DNA from 2 places in the Lactobacillus panisapium genome. Region 1 is predicted to be linked to the other one. Evidence: predicted binding sites of a transcription regulator. Region 1 holds the regulator's gene; the other holds the start of a gene.
What was found. Region 1 encodes HrcA, which represses chaperone genes, less so after heat shock. Its sites were predicted from a motif close to TTAGCACTCNNNNNNNNNGAGTGCTAA; they were not measured.
Positions count from the first base shown of each region.

Region 2: the regulator HrcA is predicted to act here: its motif matches at 9,372-9,398, upstream of GYM71_RS10110 (ATP-dependent Clp protease ATP-binding subunit).

Region 1 is NZ_CP048268.1:1,206,167-1,217,875, forward strand. It holds gene GYM71_RS05705 (hypothetical protein) at 549-821, shown strand; gene dnaJ (molecular chaperone DnaJ) at 1,373-2,515, opposite strand; gene dnaK (molecular chaperone DnaK) at 2,594-4,456, opposite strand; gene grpE (nucleotide exchange factor GrpE) at 4,475-5,068, opposite strand; gene hrcA (heat-inducible transcriptional repressor HrcA) at 5,081-6,130, opposite strand; gene ribF (riboflavin biosynthesis protein RibF) at 6,270-7,202, opposite strand; gene truB (tRNA pseudouridine(55) synthase TruB) at 7,224-8,117, opposite strand; gene GYM71_RS05740 (ribosome-binding factor A) at 8,160-8,522, opposite strand; gene infB (translation initiation factor IF-2) at 8,541-11,186, opposite strand; gene GYM71_RS05750 (ribosomal L7Ae/L30e/S12e/Gadd45 family protein) at 11,191-11,502, opposite strand; gene rnpM (RNase P modulator RnpM) at 11,505-11,709, opposite strand, start outside.
Region 2 is NZ_CP048268.1:2,129,745-2,141,453, forward strand. It holds gene GYM71_RS10075 (DeoR/GlpR family DNA-binding transcription regulator) at 1-558, opposite strand, end outside; gene GYM71_RS10080 (PTS sugar transporter subunit IIA) at 724-1,182, shown strand; gene GYM71_RS10085 (PTS sugar transporter subunit IIB) at 1,179-1,499, shown strand; gene GYM71_RS10090 (PTS galactitol transporter subunit IIC) at 1,525-2,877, shown strand; gene GYM71_RS10095 (class II aldolase/adducin family protein) at 3,091-3,861, shown strand; partial or broken gene GYM71_RS10100 (IS1182 family transposase) at 3,977-5,657, opposite strand; gene GYM71_RS10105 (branched-chain amino acid aminotransferase) at 5,865-6,887, opposite strand; gene GYM71_RS10110 (ATP-dependent Clp protease ATP-binding subunit) at 7,233-9,335, opposite strand; gene GYM71_RS10115 (ATP-binding cassette domain-containing protein) at 9,556-11,709, opposite strand, start outside.

The DNA.
Region 1 (11,709 bases):
TTCATGGTTGACTATGTTGTAGAACTATTCAGGATCAATAGCTCTGGAGAAAAGATCACGTTCTTAGGTCTAAAAATCGTTACTTCCATGCGAGAAAACTCGTTGAATACCACTTTTTCTTTAACATGGAAGGTATTAATTACATATGCTGTTTTCATGGTTGTTTTCATGCTTATATTTTCTGCTTTTAGAAAAATAAAAAGCAGATAGTGATGATTCTTTTTACAATAAATTTTATTTTATCAAGTTTTATCGTTGTATCTCTTCATGAATCAATTCATTTTGTAGTAGCAAAAATTTTGAAATTATCACCTCATTTTTATGTTAGTAAATATGGAACACCAACAGTCAAGTATAAAAACGAAAACAAATATTTTAAGACGTTTTTAACATCTATTAGTGCCCCCTATTGTGGTGGTTGTAATCGCAATTTTGTTACCTGAATCGGATCAGTTTAATCTGATCAAATTAATGGGACTTTTAAATATATTCAATTTATTACCTATAACAACTGATGGAGAAGTTGCTATTTATGCACTTATTAAATTATGGATAAAAATAAAAAAATAATATATAGCATTTTAACTATTTTTATAATAATGTTATTACTGTACATTGGCTATGCAATAACTAAAAATAATGGCGGAGGAACAGGAAAATATAATGATTGTACCTCACAGTTTATACATGAGGATACAAGTAAAATTATGAAGAAGTTAGAAAGCAAGAAACGTGGAATTTACTATTTTGGATTTCCTACCTGTCCTTGGTGTCAAGAACTTTTACCAGTATTAGACTCTTCTCTAAAAAAAATAAACTAAAGGCATATGTAGTAAATACACGAGGAAATAATTACACTAGTAGTGATAATATTAAATTAGAAACTTTCTTTATTCACTATATAAGTAAAAGAAAAGGACTAACCGTTCCTTTGATAATAATAATAAAAAATAAAGGATCTATTCGGGCTCATATAGCAACTGTGCCAGGTCATAATGCGGAAGTTAAAAAAATGAATAATTTTCAAAAAAAGAAATTATTAAATGAATTAAATGATATATGTAAATGGTATAAAAAATAATTTATAATATAATTATTTTTTTATAGATTATTGCTATGTAGAGAATTAAAGAATCTAAAATAAATTAAAATATTTAATTGGCAAAGGCTTAACCATCGATAGAATATAGATGGTTAAGCCTTTTTGTCTGTTTTTGCTTATTCATTTTAAAAAAGTGAATATTTTTCTTCTGAAATATCAACTCTCTATGTTAGCTTATTTTTGTTCAAAACAAAAAAGCGTCAAACTACTTAATAGGTCTGACGCTTAATTGTTTAACAAGCCTTAATAAAAAGATTTGTCAGAAATATATTACTGCAATTTCTCTTTTAGTCTTTCAAAAAAGCCTTTTTCTTGGGGAGTGATTGAACCGCCGCCAGCTTTAACAAAGTCCACTAAAGCTTGCTTTTGCTTTTCGTTGATTGTTTTTGGAATCTGGACTTGAATAGTAGTAACCTGATCACCATTGCCATTACCGCGAAGGTAAGGAACACCTTCACCACGGATAGTGAATTTCTTATTTGGTTGTGTTCCTGCTGGTATCTTTAACTTCTTATCACCATGGACCGTCTTAACCGTAATTTCATCACCAAGAGTAGCCTGAGCAAATGAGATTGGTACGGTAGTATAAATTGTGTTCCCACTACGCTCAAATTCTTTAGATGGCTTAATTCGGTAGCTTATGTACAAATCACCATAAGGTCCACCATTTTTACCTGCTTCACCTTGACCTTCATAACGGAGTTGTTGACCATTATCAATTCCGGCTGGAATATTAACCTCAATGGTATTTTTACCGTCTACAACGCCATTACCATGACAAGTCTTACATGGATGCTCAATGATGACACCCCGACCATGACATTTATCACAGGTAGTTTGCCGCCGAATTACACCAATCATTGACTTTTGGCTAACGGTCATTATTCCCGTACCACCACATTTGTCACAGGTAATAGGTTGAGTACCCTTTTCAGCACCGTTACCCTTGCAAGTTGGACATGTTTCACTGCGAGTATAAGAAACTTGTGTTTTCTTACCATTAATCGCATCCATAAAGTCAATTGTTAACGTATAATCAAGATCTTCTCCGCGAGTTGGTGCTTTCGGATCAACATGACGTGACGAAGCCCCAGCACCACCAAAGAAATCATTAAAAATATCGCCGAAATCGCCAAAGCCACCGAAGTCGCCATATCCTTGGCCGGCTCCACCGCCAAAGCCGCCCTGACCATTTACGCCAGCAGAACCAAATTGGTCATATTGTGCCCGCTTTTGCTGGTCATGTAAAACTTCATATGCTTCGTTAATTTTTTTATATTTTTCTTCTGCACCAGGTTCATGATTGATATCTGGATGATACTTTTTAGCTAGTTTACGGTAAGCAGAGTTAATTTCTTTATCACTGGCATTCCGATCAACGCCTAGCACATCATAGTAATCTTCTTGTGCCATCTAAAAGCTCCTTACTTTACAAAAGAAAAGAACTACTTATGCGGCAGTTCTTTTCTAATTTATTCAATTATAAACCCTTTATTTATCTGGGTCTACCTTATGAAATTCACCATCGCCAGCAGAGCCATTATCAGAGCCGCCATCTTGTGAACCTGGGTTTTGTGGGCCTGCCTGCGGACCAGCTTGACCTTGGGCACCTTGAGCTCCACCGTTAGCTTGGTATAATTTTACGGCTAAATCTTGAGCAACTTTTGATAATTCATCCTTCTTGGTCTTCATTTCATCCAAGTTATTATCTTTTTGTGCCTTCTTCAAAGCCTCAAGAGCATCTTTAACCTTCTTAGTATCATCATCTGATACCTTGTCTTTGACTTCATCTAAGGTCTTTTCAGTTGAGAAGATTAATTGGTCAACCTCATTGCGAAGATCGACTTCTTCCTTCTTCTTTTTATCCTCTTCAGCATGTTCTTCAGCTTCTTTTTGCATCTTTTGAATTTCTTCATCAGATAAGCCGGAAGAACTCTTAATAGTAATCTTTTGTTCTTTTCCAGTACCCATATCCTTAGCAGATACATTAACGATACCATTCTTATCGATATCAAATGTAACTTGGATTTGTGGTACACCACGAGGAGCAGCAGGAATGTCAGTTAACTCAAAGCGACCTAAAGTCTTGTCATCAGCTGCCATTGGACGTTCACCTTGTAAAACATGGACATCTACTGCTGGCTGATTATCAGCTGCAGTTGAGAAAATTTGACTCTTTGAAGTTGGAATTGTGGTGTTCTTCTCAATTAATTTAGTGAAGACGCCACCCATTGTTTCAATCCCTAATGAAAGTGGTGTAACATCAAGTAATACGACATCTTTAACGTCACCAGAGATAACCCCACCTTGAATAGCAGCACCTAAAGCTACAGCTTCATCTGGGTTGATTGAATGGTCAGGTTCCTTACCAGCCCACTTTTTAACTGCTTCTTGAACAGCAGGTATACGAGTTGAACCACCGTTTAAAATAACTTTATCAATATCGCTAACAGTTAAATCGGCATCCTTCAACGCATTATCAAATGGGATCTTGGTACGATCAACTAAATCAGCAGTCAATTCATCAAACTTAGCACGAGTTAAGTCAGCTTCAAGGTGAAGAGGACCAGACTCACCAGCAGAAATGAACGGAAGAGAAATATGAGTTGATGATACACCTGATAAATCTTTCTTAGCTTTTTCAGCAGCATCCTTTAACCGTTGTAAAGCCATCTTGTCTTTAGAAAGGTCAACGCCATTTTCATCTTTAAAGTTCTTGATAAGCCAGTCAATAATCTTATTATCAAAGTCATCCCCACCAAGGTGAGTATCACCGTTAGTCGAAAGAACTTGGAAGACGCCGTCACCTAGTTGCAATACAGAAACATCAAATGTACCACCACCAAGGTCGTAAACTAATACTTTCTCGTCTTCGGCATCTTTATCAAGACCGTAAGCAAGTGATGATGCAGTAGGCTCATTGATGATCCGTTTAACTTCTAAACCGGCAATCTTACCAGCGTCCTTAGTAGCTTGACGTTGTGCATCGTTGAAGTATGCAGGTACGGTGATAACTGCTTCCGTAACTTTTTCACCTAAATAATCTTCAGAAAACTTCTTGATGTATTGTAAAATCATGGCAGAAATTTCTTGTGGAGTATAAGACTTGTCGCCAATTTTTACCTTGTAATCAGTCTCACCCATATGACGCTTAATTGATGAAATTGTGTTAGGGTTAGTGATTGCTTGTCTCTTAGCAACTTCACCTACTTGAATTTCACCATCTTTAAATGCGACAACGGATGGAGTGGTACGGTTACCTTCTGGGTTAGTAATAATCTTTGGTTCTTTACCCTCTAAAACTGCTACTGCTGAGTTAGTGGTTCCGAGGTCAATACCGATAACTTTTGACATTAATAATCTTCCTTTCAATTATTGTGCAACAACAACCATTGCTGGTCTTAGTGTACGATCTTTATATGAATATCCTTTTTGTAAAACTTGAACAACGTGATCTTTTTGTTCATCATTTTCAGCTTCTACAGTTTGTACTGCTTGATGTAAATTAGGATCAAATTTAGCTCCCTCAGCTTCAATTTCACTGATACCATGATCCTTCATCGCCTTAATCAAAGAATCCAAAGTCATTTGGACACCCTTTTTAAGTTGTTTAGAAGCTTCATCATCTACTTTAGTATTCAAGGCACGTTCAAGGTTATCCATTGCTGGTAGAACATCCTTTGCTAAAGATTGTGATTCATACTTGATTAATTGTGCACGCTCATTATTGTAGCGATTTTGCATATTTTGCATTTCCGCTTGACTACGAAGGAATTTGTCCTCCAAGTCTTTCTTTTCTTCTTGAGCTTTGGCTAAATTTTCCGCAAGCTTTTTTTCTGCGGATTTTTGATCTTTGTGTTCGTCAACCTTAGTACTTACTTTGCTTTTTTCATCTTTTTTAGCTTTTTCTGTTTGACTTTTATCTTTGGCCAAATCTTTTTCGCTAACATATTTTTCCTTACTCACGGCTAACCTCCTTTATTTAAACCTACCATAATATTCAAGTAGTTTCTTAGCCAATTCATTTCTAAAGTATTCCAAAAGGCCAATAACTTGTGAATATGGCATATTATTCGGGCCAAGTAAAGCAATTATGCCCTTGCCATGGGAGCCAACGCTATACTCTGCCGTAAGCAGACTATAATCTCTTAACAAATCATTTGACAATTCAGAACCCAAACTTACACGTACCGGATATTTGCCACCATCTGAATTAGTCTTGTCATCAACAAAATTAGAAATCAAATCATTGTGATCAATCAATTCATATAGTGAACGCAAGCTAGAAACATCATCAAACGAACTATTATTCAATAAGTTGATTTGACCATCAACGTACATCTGCTCACTAGCAGCATCGTTAATAACATCTTCAACTAAATCAATTAGTTCGCTTACATGATTACTCGTTAGCTTTTTACCCAAGGTCTGATTAAGCAAGGTAGGAGTTATCTCACTTAAAGCTTTTCCTACGAGCTCATCGTTAATCATCCGCACAGCTTTTTCTACTTCATCACCGTGAACATTATAAGGTAAGCTGTAAACTTGGCTATGGACGTTACCATCACTAGTTACCAAGATTGCCATAATTTGGCGATTAAATAACGGTACGATTCGAAAGCCAGTGATAGTTAAATCACTATTTTCGGGTCCCTCTGCAAAAGCAGTGTAATTAGTCAAGTCAGAAAGAATTTTGGCAGCTTCCTGTACAATCTCGTTGACTTGGTGAAAAGGCTGATCTAATTGACTAACAATTTTCTGGTAAACAGACGACGGGATTTGAAGAGGTTCAAGTAAATTATCTAAGTAATACCGATATCCTTCAGTAGACGGTACGCGTCCACTTGAAAGGTGTGTTTTCTCAAGTAATCCCTTGTCTTCCAAAGCAGCCATTTCATTACGAATAGTTGCACTAGAAACTTTAATTGGCAACTGATTCATGACCGTTTTAGATCCAACCGGTTCATGCGTTTGCGTAAAATCATTAATAATTGTCTTTAAAATTAATTCTTGACGTTCGGTCAACATAAAAATCGCCCTCACTTTTAGCACTCATACTTATCAGGTGCTAACAATTATTATGATACTAGTTTTTAGCAGAATGTCAAGTCGAGTGCTAAACTTTTTTATGACAAAATGCAGTTTTCTAATTAACCGGAAGAATTTATTAGTTTCTCTGGGCAAAATAAGCCTTTATTTCAGCTTCATCTTGTTTCATCTGCATTTTTAGCTCGTTCAAGTTAGCAAACTTAATCTCACCACGTGTATACTTGTACCACTTTATAACCATGTCCTCGTCATAAGCTTCTTCATTAAACCCAAATAAATTAGATTCAATAAAAATCTTCTTATTATCATTAATAGTTACATTATAGCCAACACTAGTCATTGAGTCATACCATTGACCCTTAATTTTAGTTCGGGTTGCATACACGCCAACCTTTGGCACCACTTTGTTAGTATCCCATACTAGATTAGCTGTAGGAAAGCCCAATTTATGCCCATTACGCAGACCATGACCTACTGTCCCAGACATAACATATGGCGCACCCAAAAGTTTTTGTGCTAAGTCCATCTGACCAGCAGTAATTGCCTTTTTAATTTCCGTCGAGCCAATCTTTTGACCATCATAAGATTGTTTCGGAACATCAATTATTTCAAATCTGCCTCTAGCAAATTTAGGAAAATTTTTCATATTAGCAATATCTTTAGGACCATAAGTATAATCAAAGCCAGCCACTACCGTGTCAGCACCCAGTTTGACGACAATGTTATCAACAAATTCTTGTGCAGTTAACTGGCAAAATTGCTCATTAAAATGCATGACCAATAAATAGTCGACACCAAGTTTTTGCATTTTATAGGCTTTTTCACCTAAATTATCTATATAGGTAACTTGTGAATTTTGGTAAACCTCTTTAGGATGACGGTCAAAGGTCATTACAACCAAAGGCAAGTGCTTGTCGTCTGCCTTTTTTTTGGCAATTTTAATTAACTGCTGGTGTCCGAGATGGACGCCATCAAAAAAACCAAGCGCTAAGATAATATTAGTTGGAAATAGCTTTTCGCCGATGGGGTAAGTTAAATGGATAATGTGCACGATAAATAACCTTCATTTCACCTATTCGTTTTGTAACAGCATCAAATCAGGGCGATAAACAGCATCATCCTTTTGATAGATTGCTTTAACGCTATTATTGTACCTTAATGCAACCTTTTTTGCATTCGTTTTCAAAGGGATTGAATTGCCATTTTTTACTTTCAGCCATTGACCACTAGTTAAATCGCAAGTTTCATAGTCCTTAAAAAAGGCATCAATTGGTTGAATAAAGTTGGTCACTTCATCAGGATGAGCAATAATTTGATCAAGTTTAACCGCTTGATCAATGGTAAAACCAGAACTTGCAGTCCGGCGTAATGTTTTCATCACGGCTGGAACCCCGAGCCGGGTGCCTAAGTCATTAACAAGGGATCTTACATATGTACCTTTACTGCATTCAATTTGAAAATCAAATTCTTGAAAACCGGTTTTTGAATCAAATACCGGTTCAGACATAGTATCATAGGCAAAAATTTGCACTTGCCTTTTTGGCCGGTCTACTTCGATACCCTCACGAGCGTATTCATATAGATGCTTACCATTAACCCGGACAGCTGAATAAATTGGTGGTACTTGTTCAATTTGGCCAACAAATTTTTTCATTTGCTGTTCAATTTCTTCTTTTGCAATCGGATCAGTCAACTTCTGACTCTTGAGAACCTTGCCACTTATATCATAGCTATCAGTAGCATAGCCTAAAATAGCTGTTCCCACATATTTCTTATTTTGCGTATGCATTAGTTCAATTAACTTGGTAGCCTGACCAATCGCTATTGGCAAAACACCAGTTACATCGGGATCCAAAGTACCAGCATGACCGATTTTCCTAATATGAAGGGCTTTACGTAAATGGTAGACGACGTCAGCACTGGTCATGCCTTTGTCTTTATCAACCACTAAAATTCCATTTATCATTTTACCTTACCCACTAAAAAAGCGCCCAACAGCGCTTTTTGGTTAATTATTTCGATCTTCATCTTGCTTTTTAACTTCAGCAATTAGTCGATCAATTTTACTACCATATTTTACTGAATTGTCTCGCTTGAAAATTAATTCAGGCACTTTATAAACTGTTAAAATTTGACCAAGCAAATGACGCATCATGCCCTTTGCTTTTTCAAGTCCTGCAGCAGCTTCTTCTTCCTTTTTTGGATTTTCAGAAAGAATGCTGTAGTAAACAGTTGCATACGACAAATCATTAGTACATTCAACTGCAGTAATTGTAACATCGCTTACGCGTGGATCACGAATATTTTTCCGCAGAATTTTGGTTAATTCACGGAGGATCTCTCCTTCAACACGACCTACTCTGTGTTTCATGTTTTCCTCCCCGTCAAACTAGTTAGGCTTAACTTCTTGCTGTTCAACTGCTTCTAATTCATCACCAATTTTAATGTCATTATAGCCTTCAATTGTCAAACCACAGTCAAAACCTTGCTTAACAATTTTAGCATCATCCTTAAATCGCTTAAGTGAAGCAACTTTACCGTTATAAATGACCACACCGTCACGAATTAAGTTGACATCAGAATCGCGTGTGATGTAACCCGAGTCAACAAAAGCACCAGCAATAGTTCCAACTTTAGAAACTTTCCAAGTTTCACGAACTGTTAAGTTGCCGACAACCTTGTCCTCGTATGTTGGCTCAAGCATTCCTTGCATAGCTGCCTTAACATCATCAATCGCCTTGTAAATAATACTGTATAAGCGAATATCGACACCATCAGCCTCAGCTTGCGACTTAGCAGTTGCCGTTGGTCGAACATTAAAGCCGATGATGAAGGCATTGGAAGCACCAGCCAATGTGACATCAGATTCATTAACGGCACCTACGCCTGCGTGAATAATGTTAACGCGAACGCCCTCTACCTCAATCTTTTCTAGAGATTGTTGCAAAGCTTCTGTCGAACCTTGAACATCTGCCTTTAAGACAACATCGACTTCCTTCATATTCTCTTTCTTCATTGTGTCAAACAAATTATCAAGAGTAACATGAGTAACATTTTCACGTGATTGTTGTAATGCTTGTTGAGCTCTTTGCTCACCAACACTTCGAGCAGTCTTTTCGTCATCAAAGACAACGATCTTATCGGCTGATTCAGGAACATCATTCAAACCAGTAATTTCAACTGGCATTGAAGGTGTTGCCTTTTCAACCTGCCGACCACGATCATTGGTCATTACCCGAACACGACCAAACCGGTTACCAACAACAATTGGATCACCAGTATGAAGCGTACCTTGTTGAACTAACAAGTCGGCAACTGGACCACGTCCACGAGATAACCGAGCTTCAATAACAGTACCGATAGCTTTTTGTTTTGGATCAGCCTTTAATTCCATCACATCAGCTTGAAGTAAAATCATTTGCAATAATTCATCAACATTTTCACCAGTTTTGGCAGAAATATTAACAAAGATGGTATCGCCACCGTAATCTTCTGGAATAAGATTATACTTCATCAATTGCTCAGTAACATGTTGTGGGTTGGCGCCTGGAGCATCCATTTTATTGATTGCAACAATAATTGGAACTTTAGCGCTTTTAGCATGATCAATCGCTTCAATTGTTTGTGGCATTACACCGTCATCAGCAGCTACGACCAAAACAACAATATCAGTAATCTCTGCACCACGTTCACGCATATTTGAAAAGGCCGCGTGTCCAGGGGTATCCAAGAAGGTAATCAAATGATTATCAATTCTAACCTGATATGCACCAATCTTTTGCGTAATACCGCCAGCTTCATGGTCGGTAACATGAGTATGACGTAAACGATCAAGTAAAGTCGTCTTTCCGTGGTCAACGTGACCCATGATTGTTACTACAGGTGGACGCTTAATCTGATGCTTAGATTCCTTAGAGGCTTCCATTCTCTTATTGTATAAGTTATCAATATCAGACATGTCCTCATGAACTTTTTCTTCAGCATTAATTCCGTATTCAGCCGCTACTAGTTCAATTGCGTCCTTATCCAAAGATTGATTTTGATTAGTCATTACACCAAGCATGAATAACTTTTTAACAATTTCTGCTGGTTCACGGTGAAGAATTTTACCCAAATCTTGTGCATTCATCCCAACTTCATAAACTAAAGTTTCTGGTAATGGACGCTCTTTTCTTTGAGTTGGCTGCTTTTTCGGCATTTGTTCATATTGCCGTTTCTTATTCTTGCGCTTACGCTTCTCTTGGTGCTTAGAATAAGTATTGTTGTTATTGCCAAATGCTTGATTCTTTCCTTTGCGACCTGGTTTACCATTATTACGTGAATTATGGCCATTACCACGACGCTTTTCTTCTTTGGCAGGCTCTGGAACAGAATTATTGTCGATAGCCTTTGGCCGCTCTGAAGTAGCAGTTTGGTTCTGCTTCATTCTAGCTGGCGAGGGCTTAATAATTTTAGGACCGGTCACTTTAGGAGCAGAAGTTTCAACTTTCTTTACTTTAACAACTTCTTGCTTCTTGGCACTGGTTTCTTCCTTAGTTTCTTGTGGTTTACTTGTATTATTCTTATAAGACTCACGAGCCTTTTCAGTTTGACGATTCAGCGTACTCTCTTCAACTCTCTGTTTTTGTTTTAATTGCTTCAAAAGATCTTGTGCAGCGGGTTTCTGTGTTCTTGTGGATTGTTCTCGGTTAGAACGTTGCTGTGAATGATCTTGCTCTTTGCGATTGCGGTTGTTTGAACGGTGATTATTATTGTGCCGATTGTTCTTATTACTTTTACCGTCTTCATGGTTTTTCTCATTTTTACGGATGGAAGTAACAGAAATCTTAATCTTGCTACTCTTTTTAGCAGCTTTTTCTTGCTTTTTGGCGGGAGCGGGGTTACGAAAACTACCCTTTAACTGATTCACTTGTGAATCCTCTAGTGATGACATATGATTTTTTACATCAAAGCCAAGGTCTTTCGCCTTATTGACCACATCTTTATTATCGATGCCTAAATCTTTTGCAATTTCATAGATTCTTTTCTTAGCCATCAAATCACACTCCTTCATTTATCTTTTGTATTAACGCTTTGCAAAAACCTGTATCAGTAATCCCCAATACCTTACGGTTTTTACCTATTGCATGCGATATCTCGCTACTGCTGAATTCAGAAATGACAGTAACATCATTTTGCTTAGCAATTCGAGTAAGCTTTTCGCTTGTATCCGCGTGACTATCATTAGCCAAAATTACTATTTTAACTTTTTTTGCCTTTAAGCCAACTGATACGATTTCCAAACCGGAAACAAGCTTACCAGCTCGCTCAGCAAGCCCTAGCAAATTCAATGCCTTTTGTCTATTTTGCAACTTTAATCATCACCAAACAATTCTTTTCTTGCTTTTTGATGATCAACATAGGAATATAATTCTTCATAAAATGAAGCGGCAATTTTAACACCTAAGCTTCGCTCAAGAACTCCTTTTTCTTTTGCTTGCTCAATTTTATCAGGATCAAGCGATACATATGCACCACGTCCTGGCTTTTTCCCTGTAGGATCAACAGAAATGTTTTTT
Region 2 (11,709 bases), 920 kb from region 1:
GCCTTCAGGGATTGTACTTGTAGTAACGCTATTGCCATTAATACCATTAGTTGAACAAATTGCGTAGTCAAAATTTAAGCCGTCAAAAATGTTCTCAGCTTTTTCACCGAGAAATTCTTCAGTATTACGGTGCAGCTCGCCACCCGTTAGAAATAAGCGGCAATCACTTTTATTGATTTCATTAAAGGCTACTAAACTATTGGTTACAAAAGTTAGATTTTTCGTAACTAATAATGGTACTGCCTGCAACAGAGTTGTTCCTGCACCCAAATAAATTGTTGAATTGTTAGCAATTTGCTTCGCTAGCAACTTCGCAATTTCCTTTTTTTCATCAATATTTTTTTGCAACTTCTCATTAGTAGTTGATTCTGCTTGGTAGTTGCTTTTTGCGCCACCATAAATTCGGGTAATATCCCCCGATTCTTCCAATCTCTTTAAATCACGTCTGATAGTCATGGAAGAAACTTGTAAGTTCTTCGCAATATCAACCGTTGTCATAAAGCCGGTTTTACGTAAAAGATTGTTTATGGCTGTTAATCTTTTTTCTTGTAAACTCAAAAAAATCACTTCTTTTATTCAATTTTACCATCACACCAGAAGTATATCAAACATTGTTCAACATTTAAAGTTCATCTATGTTAAAGTTTGTTAAATTTAGGTTGACAATGTTCAACTAGCGTATTATATTGAAAACGTATTCAAAAGTGAAAGGAGGAGAAATTTTTGTTTTACCAAGATTTAATTGACTTAAATATTGCGGTTGATACTGAAGAACAGCTATTTGACTTAGTTGGAACTAGAGTTATCAGTCAAGATTTTGCCAATCTAGGCTATATTGCTAATTTAGAAAAAAGAGAGTTAGCATACCCTACCGGTTTAAAATTTGCCGATATTGCCTTGGCACTGCCACATGTTGATCCGCAATACGTTAAGCGACCATTTATTTATCTTGCTCGCACTATTAGTTCCTTAAAACTTAAGCAAATGGGTGACGGCTCTGACATATCTGCCCAGAACTTTTTGTTTTTAGGTCTTAAAAATGGCGAAAAACAGCCTGAATTGCTAGCCAAAATTATTGCAGCGTTTCAAGATCAGAACTTTGTTGAACAGTTTCAAAAAACAAAGGATTCACAAAATATGCTTCAGCTCGTTGAAGCGAAATTTAGGGGGTTATCAAAATGAAAACAATTTTAGTTTGTTGTGGTACGGGAGTAGCAACCAGCCCGCAAGTCGCTAATAAGATTAATGATTTCTTAGCAGAACAAGGGTTGGATCACCTGGCAAAAGCCACTCCTGAGCCAATCGGTGAAGCAAAAACCACAATTGAGAATGATGATAATGTCATTATCTATGTGGGCATTGCCCCCGCAGATGGTGACCTGCAAGAAGTTCTTGATGCTAATCATGTTGTGGGCATGGTCGGTTTACCTTGGCTAACTGGCATGGATCAGGACAATGCCAATCAAAAAGTAGCTGATATCGTCAAGCAGGCGGAATAGCATTTCATCATTGGAGGTGAATTTAATGGATTGGAATGGAATAGTCCAAGGGATATTGAGCGTTGGTGCCCAGGTTTTAATTCCGATTTTAATTATGATCTTAGGGCTAATTTTTGGAATGAAACCCTCTAAAGCTATCCTTTCCGGACTCTATTTAGGAACCGGATTTATTGGTATGTCAATGGCGATCAACCAGTTGACTGAAACCGTTAGTCCTGCTGCAAAGGCTCTGGCCAAATATACTGGCATCAATTTACCGGCAGTTGACTTTGGTTGGACAGGTGCAGCTGCAATTACTTGGAGTTGGACCCTAGCCTTTTTGTTTTTCGTCGTAGAAATCGTGGTTAATTTAGTCATGATTTTTACCAAAATGACTAATACAATGAACGCCGACATGTGGAATGTTTGGGGTATCGCACTGACAGCTTACATGGTTTACCAAATTTCTGGCAGTTTAATCTGGGGCTTTATCTGTGGGGCCATCCAAGTTGTTATTTGCTTAAAATTGGGCGATATGTGGAGTAAAGAAATTGCCAATATGCTTGGGTATGAGGGTGTTACCGTAACCCACATTGAGGCATTTAAAGCAATTATTATGTCCCCGATTAACAAATTGATGGACTACATCCCCATTTTTAACCGTGAATGGGATGCAACATCGTTAAAACGTAAGATTGGTGTCTTTAGTGAACCAGTAACAATGGGCGCCATTATTGGCCTAGTGTTGGCACTAGCTGGACGCTACAGTATCGGCGATGCCCTTAATCTTGCGGTCACCGTCGGAGCTGTTATGGCGATTTTCCCAGTGATGGCCAAGTTCTTTATGGATGCTCTAACACCATTTGGAACTACTATGAGTAATTTTATGAAAAAACACGTTAAAGGAAGAACATTCGTTATTGGATTAGATTGGCCAATCTTAGGGCAGAGTACCGAATTATGGGTAACCATGGTGCTAATGATCCCAATTTCAATTATTTATGCGGCTATTTTGCCAGGTAACAAGATTTTACCAATTGCAGGTGTAATTAATTATTGTATTGGCGTTGGCGGCTTACTACTGACTGGTGGCAATCTCTTACGAATGATGGTTCTCGGCATTATTTACGAACCAATCTTTTTGTACGGTGCATCATATTTTGCTGATATTTTTACTAAATTAGCGAAATCAAGTACTTCAATTAAAGTTCCAGCAGGTGCCCAAGTTTCTTGGAGCTCAATCGAAGCACCGGAATTAAGATTTTTAATGGCTTGGGTAGGTCGTGGTAATATCTGGGCGATTGTTGGTTTAATTGCCCTTCTGGCACTTTTCTGGCTCCTTTACCGGTCATTTAAAAAGAACCCGATTCCGGCATTGAAATATAGCAAGTTAAAGTAATGGTGTAAAAATGGTAAAAAGCAAATTTTTTTGGACCTGCTTATCCTTTTTAGCCTTTAGCTTATTCTTTTTGGCAATTTTTTCCCATCAATATTGGTTAAACATTTTCGTAATTGGTTTAGGGATGCTAATCGATAAGAAAGGAAGTGGTATTCTTTTTTCTAAAAAACACAGAGTCACTACAACAAAAGATAATTAGAAAGGAAGAATTTGATGCAATATCCAGCAGGCAGAATACCATTTGAATATGAACGCGAGGATTTGGCCAAGGTCGTTCGTGAGGTAATGGAACGGCGCGATACCAATATTGTTGGTGGAAATATCAGTATTAAAGTGCAGGACGAAACCGGCAAAAACTATTATGTGATGACGCCAACTATGATGTCAGAAGCATACATGGGTTACCTAACGGCCGACCAAATTTTAGTCATTGAACCGCATACGCGCAAAGTTATTTCTGGCAACGGTAATGTTACACGTGAAATAAATATGCACGAAGCCATCTATGATACCAATCCCGAGATTAAGTGTGTTTTTCACTCCCATGCTGATCAGTGCATGTTTTGGGGAACAAGCGGGTTAAATATGCCGAATGTCACTGAGGCAACACAAAAATTACAAGAAATTAGAACCCTTACGTGGCATCCCATGTGTACGGAAGAATTAGCCCAATATGTCGCCGGTGAAATCAAAAAACTAGGCAAAAAGGCGTTACGTAACGGTTTTATCCTTAATTCTCACGGTACCCTCTTTACTTCTGGCGGCAAGGACATGGATCCCTTAACTGCTCTGCACAAATCTTTGGCTGATGTTGATATTACCGAATATAATGCCAAGGTTGCTTACAAGCAAACCGTTTTTCAGCAAATCGGCGTCTTAGACGGATATTATTCGGAAGATACCAAGATTGGCACTTGGGAAGATGTTAAAGCGGGTAAAGCTCTTTATAATCGGAAAAAAGGGCAAAATAAAAAAGGCGACTAACTAGTGCCCCTTTTATCAAATATAACTACTTTGAAGATATAACAAATTTCACGCAAATGCAACTTTAATCGCAGATTATTAGTTGATATCCCGTAAAAATTGGTTATTCTTCCACTTAAAAAGAGTCTGGGAAGAAACTAGCTCTTTAAGCAAAAAAAGAAGCAGCCAAAACACTGAAAAAAGTGTTTTAGTTGCTTTTTGCTTCTTTCTGCCCGCCAAAGTTGACTATTAGGACCACTCCTTTGCCAATATTTTTTCAAATTCATGGTCATTAACATTAATCCTAGATCATTTTCAACTTTTGCTTGTCCTCTTAGGTGGACCCGGCGCATGCCAAATACGTTCTTCAAATGGCCAAAGACCGGTTCTACATCAATCTTGCGTTGACCATAAATCCGTTTGCCGGTTTTACTTTGAAGAGCTGCTTGGACCTGGGCTTTGAAGTACTGCCAGGTGGGATTGTAATTGAGCTGGCGCTGGCGCCCGCTGGGCGTTTTAGCTAGAGCAGTTTTGGCCGCATTTAGCTGAAACTCATCTGCTTCATAGACTTTAAACTGACGGGTAAAGCCGTAACGGTCGTGTCTAGTCGAGTAGTGTTTAAAGTTGAAGCGCACGCCCTGATGGTCTAAGTAATAATCCTCGGTTTCATCATAATACCAGTTGTCTAGCTTAGTCGGGTCATGACGATACTTGCGCTTCTGTTCCTTTTCATAAGTAGTGTAAGGAATTAAAAATTGCTTGCCAAAGTGGTCGGTTAGCTCAGCGTAGTTATACTCGCTGCCGTAGCCCGCATCAGCGACAATTGTATCAAAGTCGCCTAAAACGGCCAGCTGCTCAAGAAAAGGTACCAAGGTTCTGGTGTCAGTTGAGTTAGGATACAGGGCATAATCAATAACATACTGATTGCTGGTCGCAACCTGCAGATTGTAGCCCGGCTTTAGCTGCCCGTTAAGCATCGGGTCTTCCTTCATGCGCATAAAGGTGGCATCGTGGTCAGTCTTAGAGAAGCTATTGCGACCCTTAAAAAGCGCTTGGTATTCTTCGTACTTCTGGGCACGCGGCTGATAGTCGCGTCGGATTCGGTGAAACAGCTTTTTTAAGCGCCGCCGTTTTTGCTTCTGCTTAGATCCGCCGGGAATTGCTTTCGGCTCATTGGCAATCGCTTGGTCCAGTCGCTCGACTTCTGCTGCAACTTCATTGGCCAGCTGGTTTAGCCCCTGACTGCTCTGCACTTCTTCGGCTGCCATGGCCTTAACCACTTCTTCCTCCACTAATTCTTGGTAGAGTGCCAATGCTTCATCCTGCAATTTAGCTTGGAAGCGGTCAACGGCCTTGCGCCAAACAAAGGAATACTTGTTGGCATCAGCTTCAACCTTGGTACCGTCAATAAAAAGGGCATGCTCATAAACCAGGCCCTCTTCTTGAAGTAGGTGGTTAAAGTAAAGGAAGCACTTTTTAATCAGCTGGTTGGCGTGCTTGCTGGCACGAAAGTTATTAATCGTGTGATAGGACATGGTCTGCTGGTCAGCCAAATACATCATAGGCAGATTTTCAGTTAGCATCTGGGCAATCTTGCGCCCGGAAAAGACCTTGCGGCTATAGGCAAAAAGCAAGATTTTAAGCATCCGGGCCGGATGGTAGGCTGGACGGCCAGTAGCAGAAGACTTACCCTCAAGCACAGCTAGGGGAATAGAGTCAACAAACTGACTAATGGCATGAACGAGGTGATTTTGCGGAATAGTAAAGTCTAAATTAAGTACTAAAGCAGTCTGGCCTGTGGTATAATTTTGGTACATTGTTTTTGGTCTCCGTTCTATTTGAAGTTGGATAATTAAATAATAACAAGACCAAGAAAGAATGTATACAGAAAAAACGTTGAACCAGTAAGTTCAACGTTTTTTTTTAATGGTCTAAGAAAATAGTTTCTTCCCAGACTCTTTTTTTGCAGCTATTGTAAATATAATTAGGAGATGTAGTTGATTTACCATAGCCTGCTAATAAGATTAATCCAGTGTTTGTACCCAGCCCTCTGGGCCCTTCTTTTTACCGTATTGAATATCAACTAATTCATTGTACAGTTTAGTTGTCACCGGACCAGTTTCCGTTTCACTGTAAATAACATGCTTTTTACCATTATAGGTAATGGAGCCCACCGGCGAAATAACAGCTGCGGTACCCATTGCACCAGCTTCCTTCATCTTAAAAGCTTCTTCCAAGGTAATCTGACGCTCAACCGGATTTAATCCCTGCTCCTTAGCAAGCTCTAACAAGGACCGTTTGGTAATTGAAATTAAAATCGATTTTGACTTAGGGGTAACAAATTGCCCTTCTTGGGTAATGCCATAAAAGTTGGCGCCACCAAACTCATCAACATATTTATGTTCACGTGGATCAAGATACAAACAATCGGCATAGCCATTCTTATGCGCCTCAACCGACGGCAATAAACTGCTGGCATAGTTACCTGAGGTTTTAGCTTGACCAGTTCCCGCATAGGCAGCACGGTCATAATCGCTGACAATATAGTCGGCTGGGTTCAAGCCCTTGATATAAGCCCCTACCGGAACGGCAAAAATCCGAAAAACGTATTCATCGGCAGCTTGAACACCCAAAACATTTGAGGTACCAACCATGAATGGACGTAAATAAAGAGTTGCGCCACTATCATATGGTGGCACAAATTCTTCATTCGCATGCACCACTTGCTTTACTGCCTCTACAAACCGGTCTTCAGGAAATGGTGGCATTGCCAAGCGCTGAGCTGACAAAGTAAAACGATGAGCGTTTTGATCTGGGCGAAACAAGTTGATTTTACCGTCCTCACGCCGGTAGGCTTTCAAACCTTCAAAAATCTCTTGGCCATAGTGCAGTACTTCTGCCCCTTCGGAAAGGGTAATGGTTGAATCCTCAACCAACTTTCCTTCTTGCCATTCGCCGTCTTTATATTTAGCTTCATAGCGATATGGTAAATCGCGATAAACGAAGCCTAAATTTTTCCAATCAAGATCTTCTACTCGTTGTTTCATAACAATCCACCCTTTATTACTCCTTATGTTACATAAACTAATAATAAATTATTAGCTTTTTAATTAATAGTTAATTGTTAACTAATTTAGACCATAAATTTAATGATGTCAATCCTTTATTGCACAAATTACCAAAATATCTTTTTGGCAAAAAAATAGTTAACTCTGCTTGAGTGTCACACGTGAAACAAGTAGCTCAATCAGTAGTTATATTAGGATAAAAGGCAAATAACCATTGGGCAGGAAAAAATTTACTACTTCAAATTTAGACAAAAAAAGACTAGCTCCCGCGAAATAGCGGAAACTAGTCTTCAATTACTGTTTAGCAATTAGCCTAATTTTCAATTAGTCCTTATTTTCTTTAGTTTCAGATTTAGTTTTATCGGTCTTATCAGCTTTTGGTGTAATAGTTAAAACTGCATCACCATTTAAGTAAACATGCTGGTCATCTGCAGTAAACTTAACTTCTTTGGTGTCAGGCTCCTTCATTAGCAATTTTGCAATTGGAGTTTCCAAATCTTGCTCAACTACCCGACGTAGTGGCCGTGCACCAAATTTCTTATCGTAGCCTTTTTCTGCCAAGTAAGCTTTTGCTTCAGGGGAAATTTCTACTTTCACATCCCTCTTAGCTAAGACATGTGACATCTTCTTTAAGTAAATATCAATGATCTTAGTCATATCTTCTTCGGTCAGTGAATTGAACGGTACGATTGCATCAAGCCGGTTCAAAAACTCTGGTCTGAAGTAAGCTTCTAAGGCTTTGATCATTTTATCATGGTCCACCTTACCATCCTTGAGTAAGTTATCAGAATACCCAGCATTTGAAGTCATGATCAATATTGTATCTTTAAATGAAACAGTTCTACCTTGGGCATCGGTTAAGCGACCATCATCCATAATTTGTAATAATGCGTTAAAGACTTGTGGATTAGCTTTTTCAATTTCGTCAAACAAAATCAAGCTATATGGTTGATGCCGTACTTTTTCAGTTAATTGTCCACCTTCACCGTAGCCAACATAGCCTGGTGCTGAACCAATCAGTTTATTAACTGCCATTTGGTCTTGGTACTCGGACATATCAAGTCTAATCAGGTGATTTTCACCGCCGAACAATTGAATTGCCAATTGTTTAGCCAGCTCAGTTTTACCAACACCAGTTGGACCAGTCAGTAGGAATGACCCAGTTGGACGATTGTTATCCTTGAATACTTGCTTACGGGCAATTGCATCAGTAATCACGTCAATTGCATTATCCTGATCAATAACGGCCTTCTTTAATTTAGCAGCTAAATCAAGGTTCTTTTGTCCCTCACTGGCATGAAGTTCGCTCATTGGAATCTTAGTTTTTGCTTCAATTAAAGCATAGATGTCTTGGTCGGTTACGCGTGGAGTTGCAGCATCATCAACGTGATCAGCTTTTTCACGTAACTCCTCAATCTTCTTCTTCAAATCACTAGCTTTGTTGTAGTCCTCATTTTTAGCGGCCTCTTCTTTTTCCTTTTCAAGACTAGCAATTCTCTTTTTAATTGATGCTTCATCACTAGGAATAGTGTCAAGACCCTTCTTAGCACCAGCTTCGTCCATTAAGTCAATTGCCTTATCTGGCAAATAGCGACCCTGAATGTAGCGTTGTGATAATTCAACGGCTAAGCGTAAAGCACTGTCACTGTATTTAACGTGGTGATAGTCTTCATACTTTTTCTTTAAACCCTCTAAAATTTTAACCGTTACATCAGCGGATGGCTCTGGAACTTGTACTGGCTGGAAACGACGTGCCAAAGCAGCATCATTTTCAATTCGACGGTATTCTCCTGTTGTCGTTGCACCGATTAAGTTCAAGTCACCACTAGCCAGAGCTGGTTTCAAAATGTTAGCAGCATCGCCACTATTATTTTCAGAATCAGTTGAACCTGCACCAACAATGTTATGAATTTCATCAATGAATAAGATGATGTTTGGATTCTTTTTAGCTTCATCAATTACCTTCTTCAGGCGCTCTTCGAAACTACCACGAAGGCTAGAACCCGCAACCATATCATTAATGTTAATTGCAATAATATGCTTATCTTTCATCTTGTCAGGAACATCACCTGAAGCAATTTTTTGTGCTAAGCCCTCAACAATCGCGGTTTTACCAACACCTGCAGGTCCGACTAAAACCGGATTATTCTTTTTACGTCTGCTTAAAATTTCAATTACTTCTTGGATTTGTTCATCACGACCAATTACAGGATCGTATTTATTGTTTTTAGCTTGCTCGACTAAGTCAACGCCAATTGGTTTTTCCTTTTTTGGTTGACCAGGCATTTGACCGTTCTGGTTCATGCCTTGTGGAGAAATATTCATGCTCGAATAGTGAACTGGAATCGAGCCATTATCATCATTGTTAAAGAAAGAATTATTTAATTCGTTAAATAGATTGTCAAATTCGTTATCAAAATATGCCATACATATACACCCCTTTAATAGGTTTAAATTTGGTAATTAGCACTCGACGTTGTCGACTGCTAACTGCTTACATATAATATTGTAGCAGGTTATCCACAGAATGCAACCCTTTTTGCTTACTTTTCCACATTTTTTTGCTTAACTTGTGAATTTTCCCCTTTTAACTAAAAAAGCCTTGATAAATCAACTTTATTGTTGTTATCAAGGTTTAATAATTATGCTATTTTTGATATAAATTCATGTGTTCAGCCAAATATTTGGCGGTTAAACTATCCTTTTTGTGCGATATATCCACAGGCTGCCCACATGCAACAATTTTTCCTCCCTGCAATCCACCGCGTGGACCCATGTCAATCATATAATCACTATTAGCCATAATATCCAGATCATGAGTAATCGTAATAATCGTTGCCTTCTGCTTCAGTAATTTTTGAAAAACAGCTAGCAAGGTCCTAACATCGTGTGGATGAAGACCAACTGTTGGCTCATCAAAGACAAAGAGACTGCCTTTTTGCCGCCGGTGGAGATGACTAGTCAATTTTAGCCGCTGTGCTTCTCCGCCTGACAACGCAGGTGTTGATTCACCTAAATGCAGGTATCCTAGCCCCATATCATGCAAAGTGGTAATTGTTTTTTCAATCTTAGGCTCATCCCTAAATAACTGTTCTTTCAAAGCATCGTCAACCGAATAATCAAGCACGTCTGCAATACTCAGTCCATGCCATTTTACACGCAAGACGTCTTGGTTAAACCGGTGGCCACCACAAACCGAACAAGTCTCAACCATATCGGGCAAATACTGAATATCAAGTGAAATTGCTCCGGTACCACCACATGCCGGACAGGCACCTTCTTTATTATTGTAGGAAAAATGCGCTGCCTTATACTTTAGCTTTTGAGCTAACGGCTGGCGGGCAAATAATTTGCGCAAATTATCCATAATATCAGTATAAGTAGCAACCGTAGAACGCTGATTTTTGCCAACCGGCGAGGAATCAACGCTAATAACGTTTTTGATTCCACCGCTAGTCAAATCTTTTACCCAGCTTGGACCATCTACCTGTTTTTCTTGCGCATTTAATGCGGGAATGAGCGAATCAAGAATTAACGTTGTTTTGCCTGCTCCAGAAAAACCCGTAACTGCAGTCAACCGCCCAACCGGAATTTGCGTGTGAACATTTTGTAAATTAAAGCGGCCTTTGACAGTAAACTTAATTGTGCCTTCACTAAAAAGCTTCTTTGCATCCACCTGTGGCCGCACATAAAGCGGAGCTGTTCCTTTTAAATACGGACCAATTAGGGATTCTGGTTTCTGCGCAATTTCTTTTGGCGAACCTTCAGCAATTATCTGGCCACCCTGCGAACCTGAACCCGGACCAATTTCAACAATCCAGTCAGCAGCACTTATAATTGAAGTTTCATGATCAACGACGACTAATGAATTGCCTTGATTGACCAGTTCGTGAAAAACCTCAATTAACCCAGCAACATTATCTGGGTGCAGTCCCACAGATGGTTCATCCAGCACATAAAGTACTCCTGTAGTTTCTGTCCGCAAGGTGCGCCCCAATTGAATTCGCTGCAATTCACCAGTTGAAAGACTATTAGCCTGACGAGCTAAACTCAAGTAATCTAACCCTAATTTTAGTAGGGGCTTAACCTGATGCAGCAATTCACCCGTCAGATTTTGCGCTAAAGCTTGCATATCATCTGGCAGCCAGGCTGCGATTTCTTTCATATAATCATCAAGTTCACCGAGCGTAAGTTGTTCTGCCTCAACAATATTTTTTCCAGCTACCAATTGACTCCAGCGACTTGGGTCAATCCGGTGCCCATGACAGCGCGGGCAGGTTTTAAAACGGTAAAAAGAGTTAATCCGTTCCAGTCCACGCTCTGATTTCGTAGTTTTGCGTGAATTGGCCACAGCATTATAGGCATTTTCATATAAGGCATCGAGATGATAAACTCGGCCCGTTGAAGTAGGCAAATCCACCGGCACCTTACGTTCCTTGCCGTGTAAAACAATTTCCTTTTCTGCTTTAGTCAAGTCTTTGTACGGTACGTCTGTCCGAACACCAAGTTCACGGGCGATGCGCCACATCCAATTGCGACCCGGAATCTGCCAGGTCGCCATGGCACCATTTTCTAGAGTTAATTCTTCGTTAGCAATAATCTTACTATCATCAATTTGTTCTACTGTTCCTAAACCTTGGCATTTTTTACATGCGCCATCGGAATTAAAGGCAAAATCTTCTGCACTAAAAGCATAGAATTGTTCGCCACAAGTTGGGCAAGTGAGACGCCCCATTGCCTCACCGGTTAAATCCATCGCTTCAGCAATCTTGATTGTTGGCGCCATCCGGTGGCCATTGGG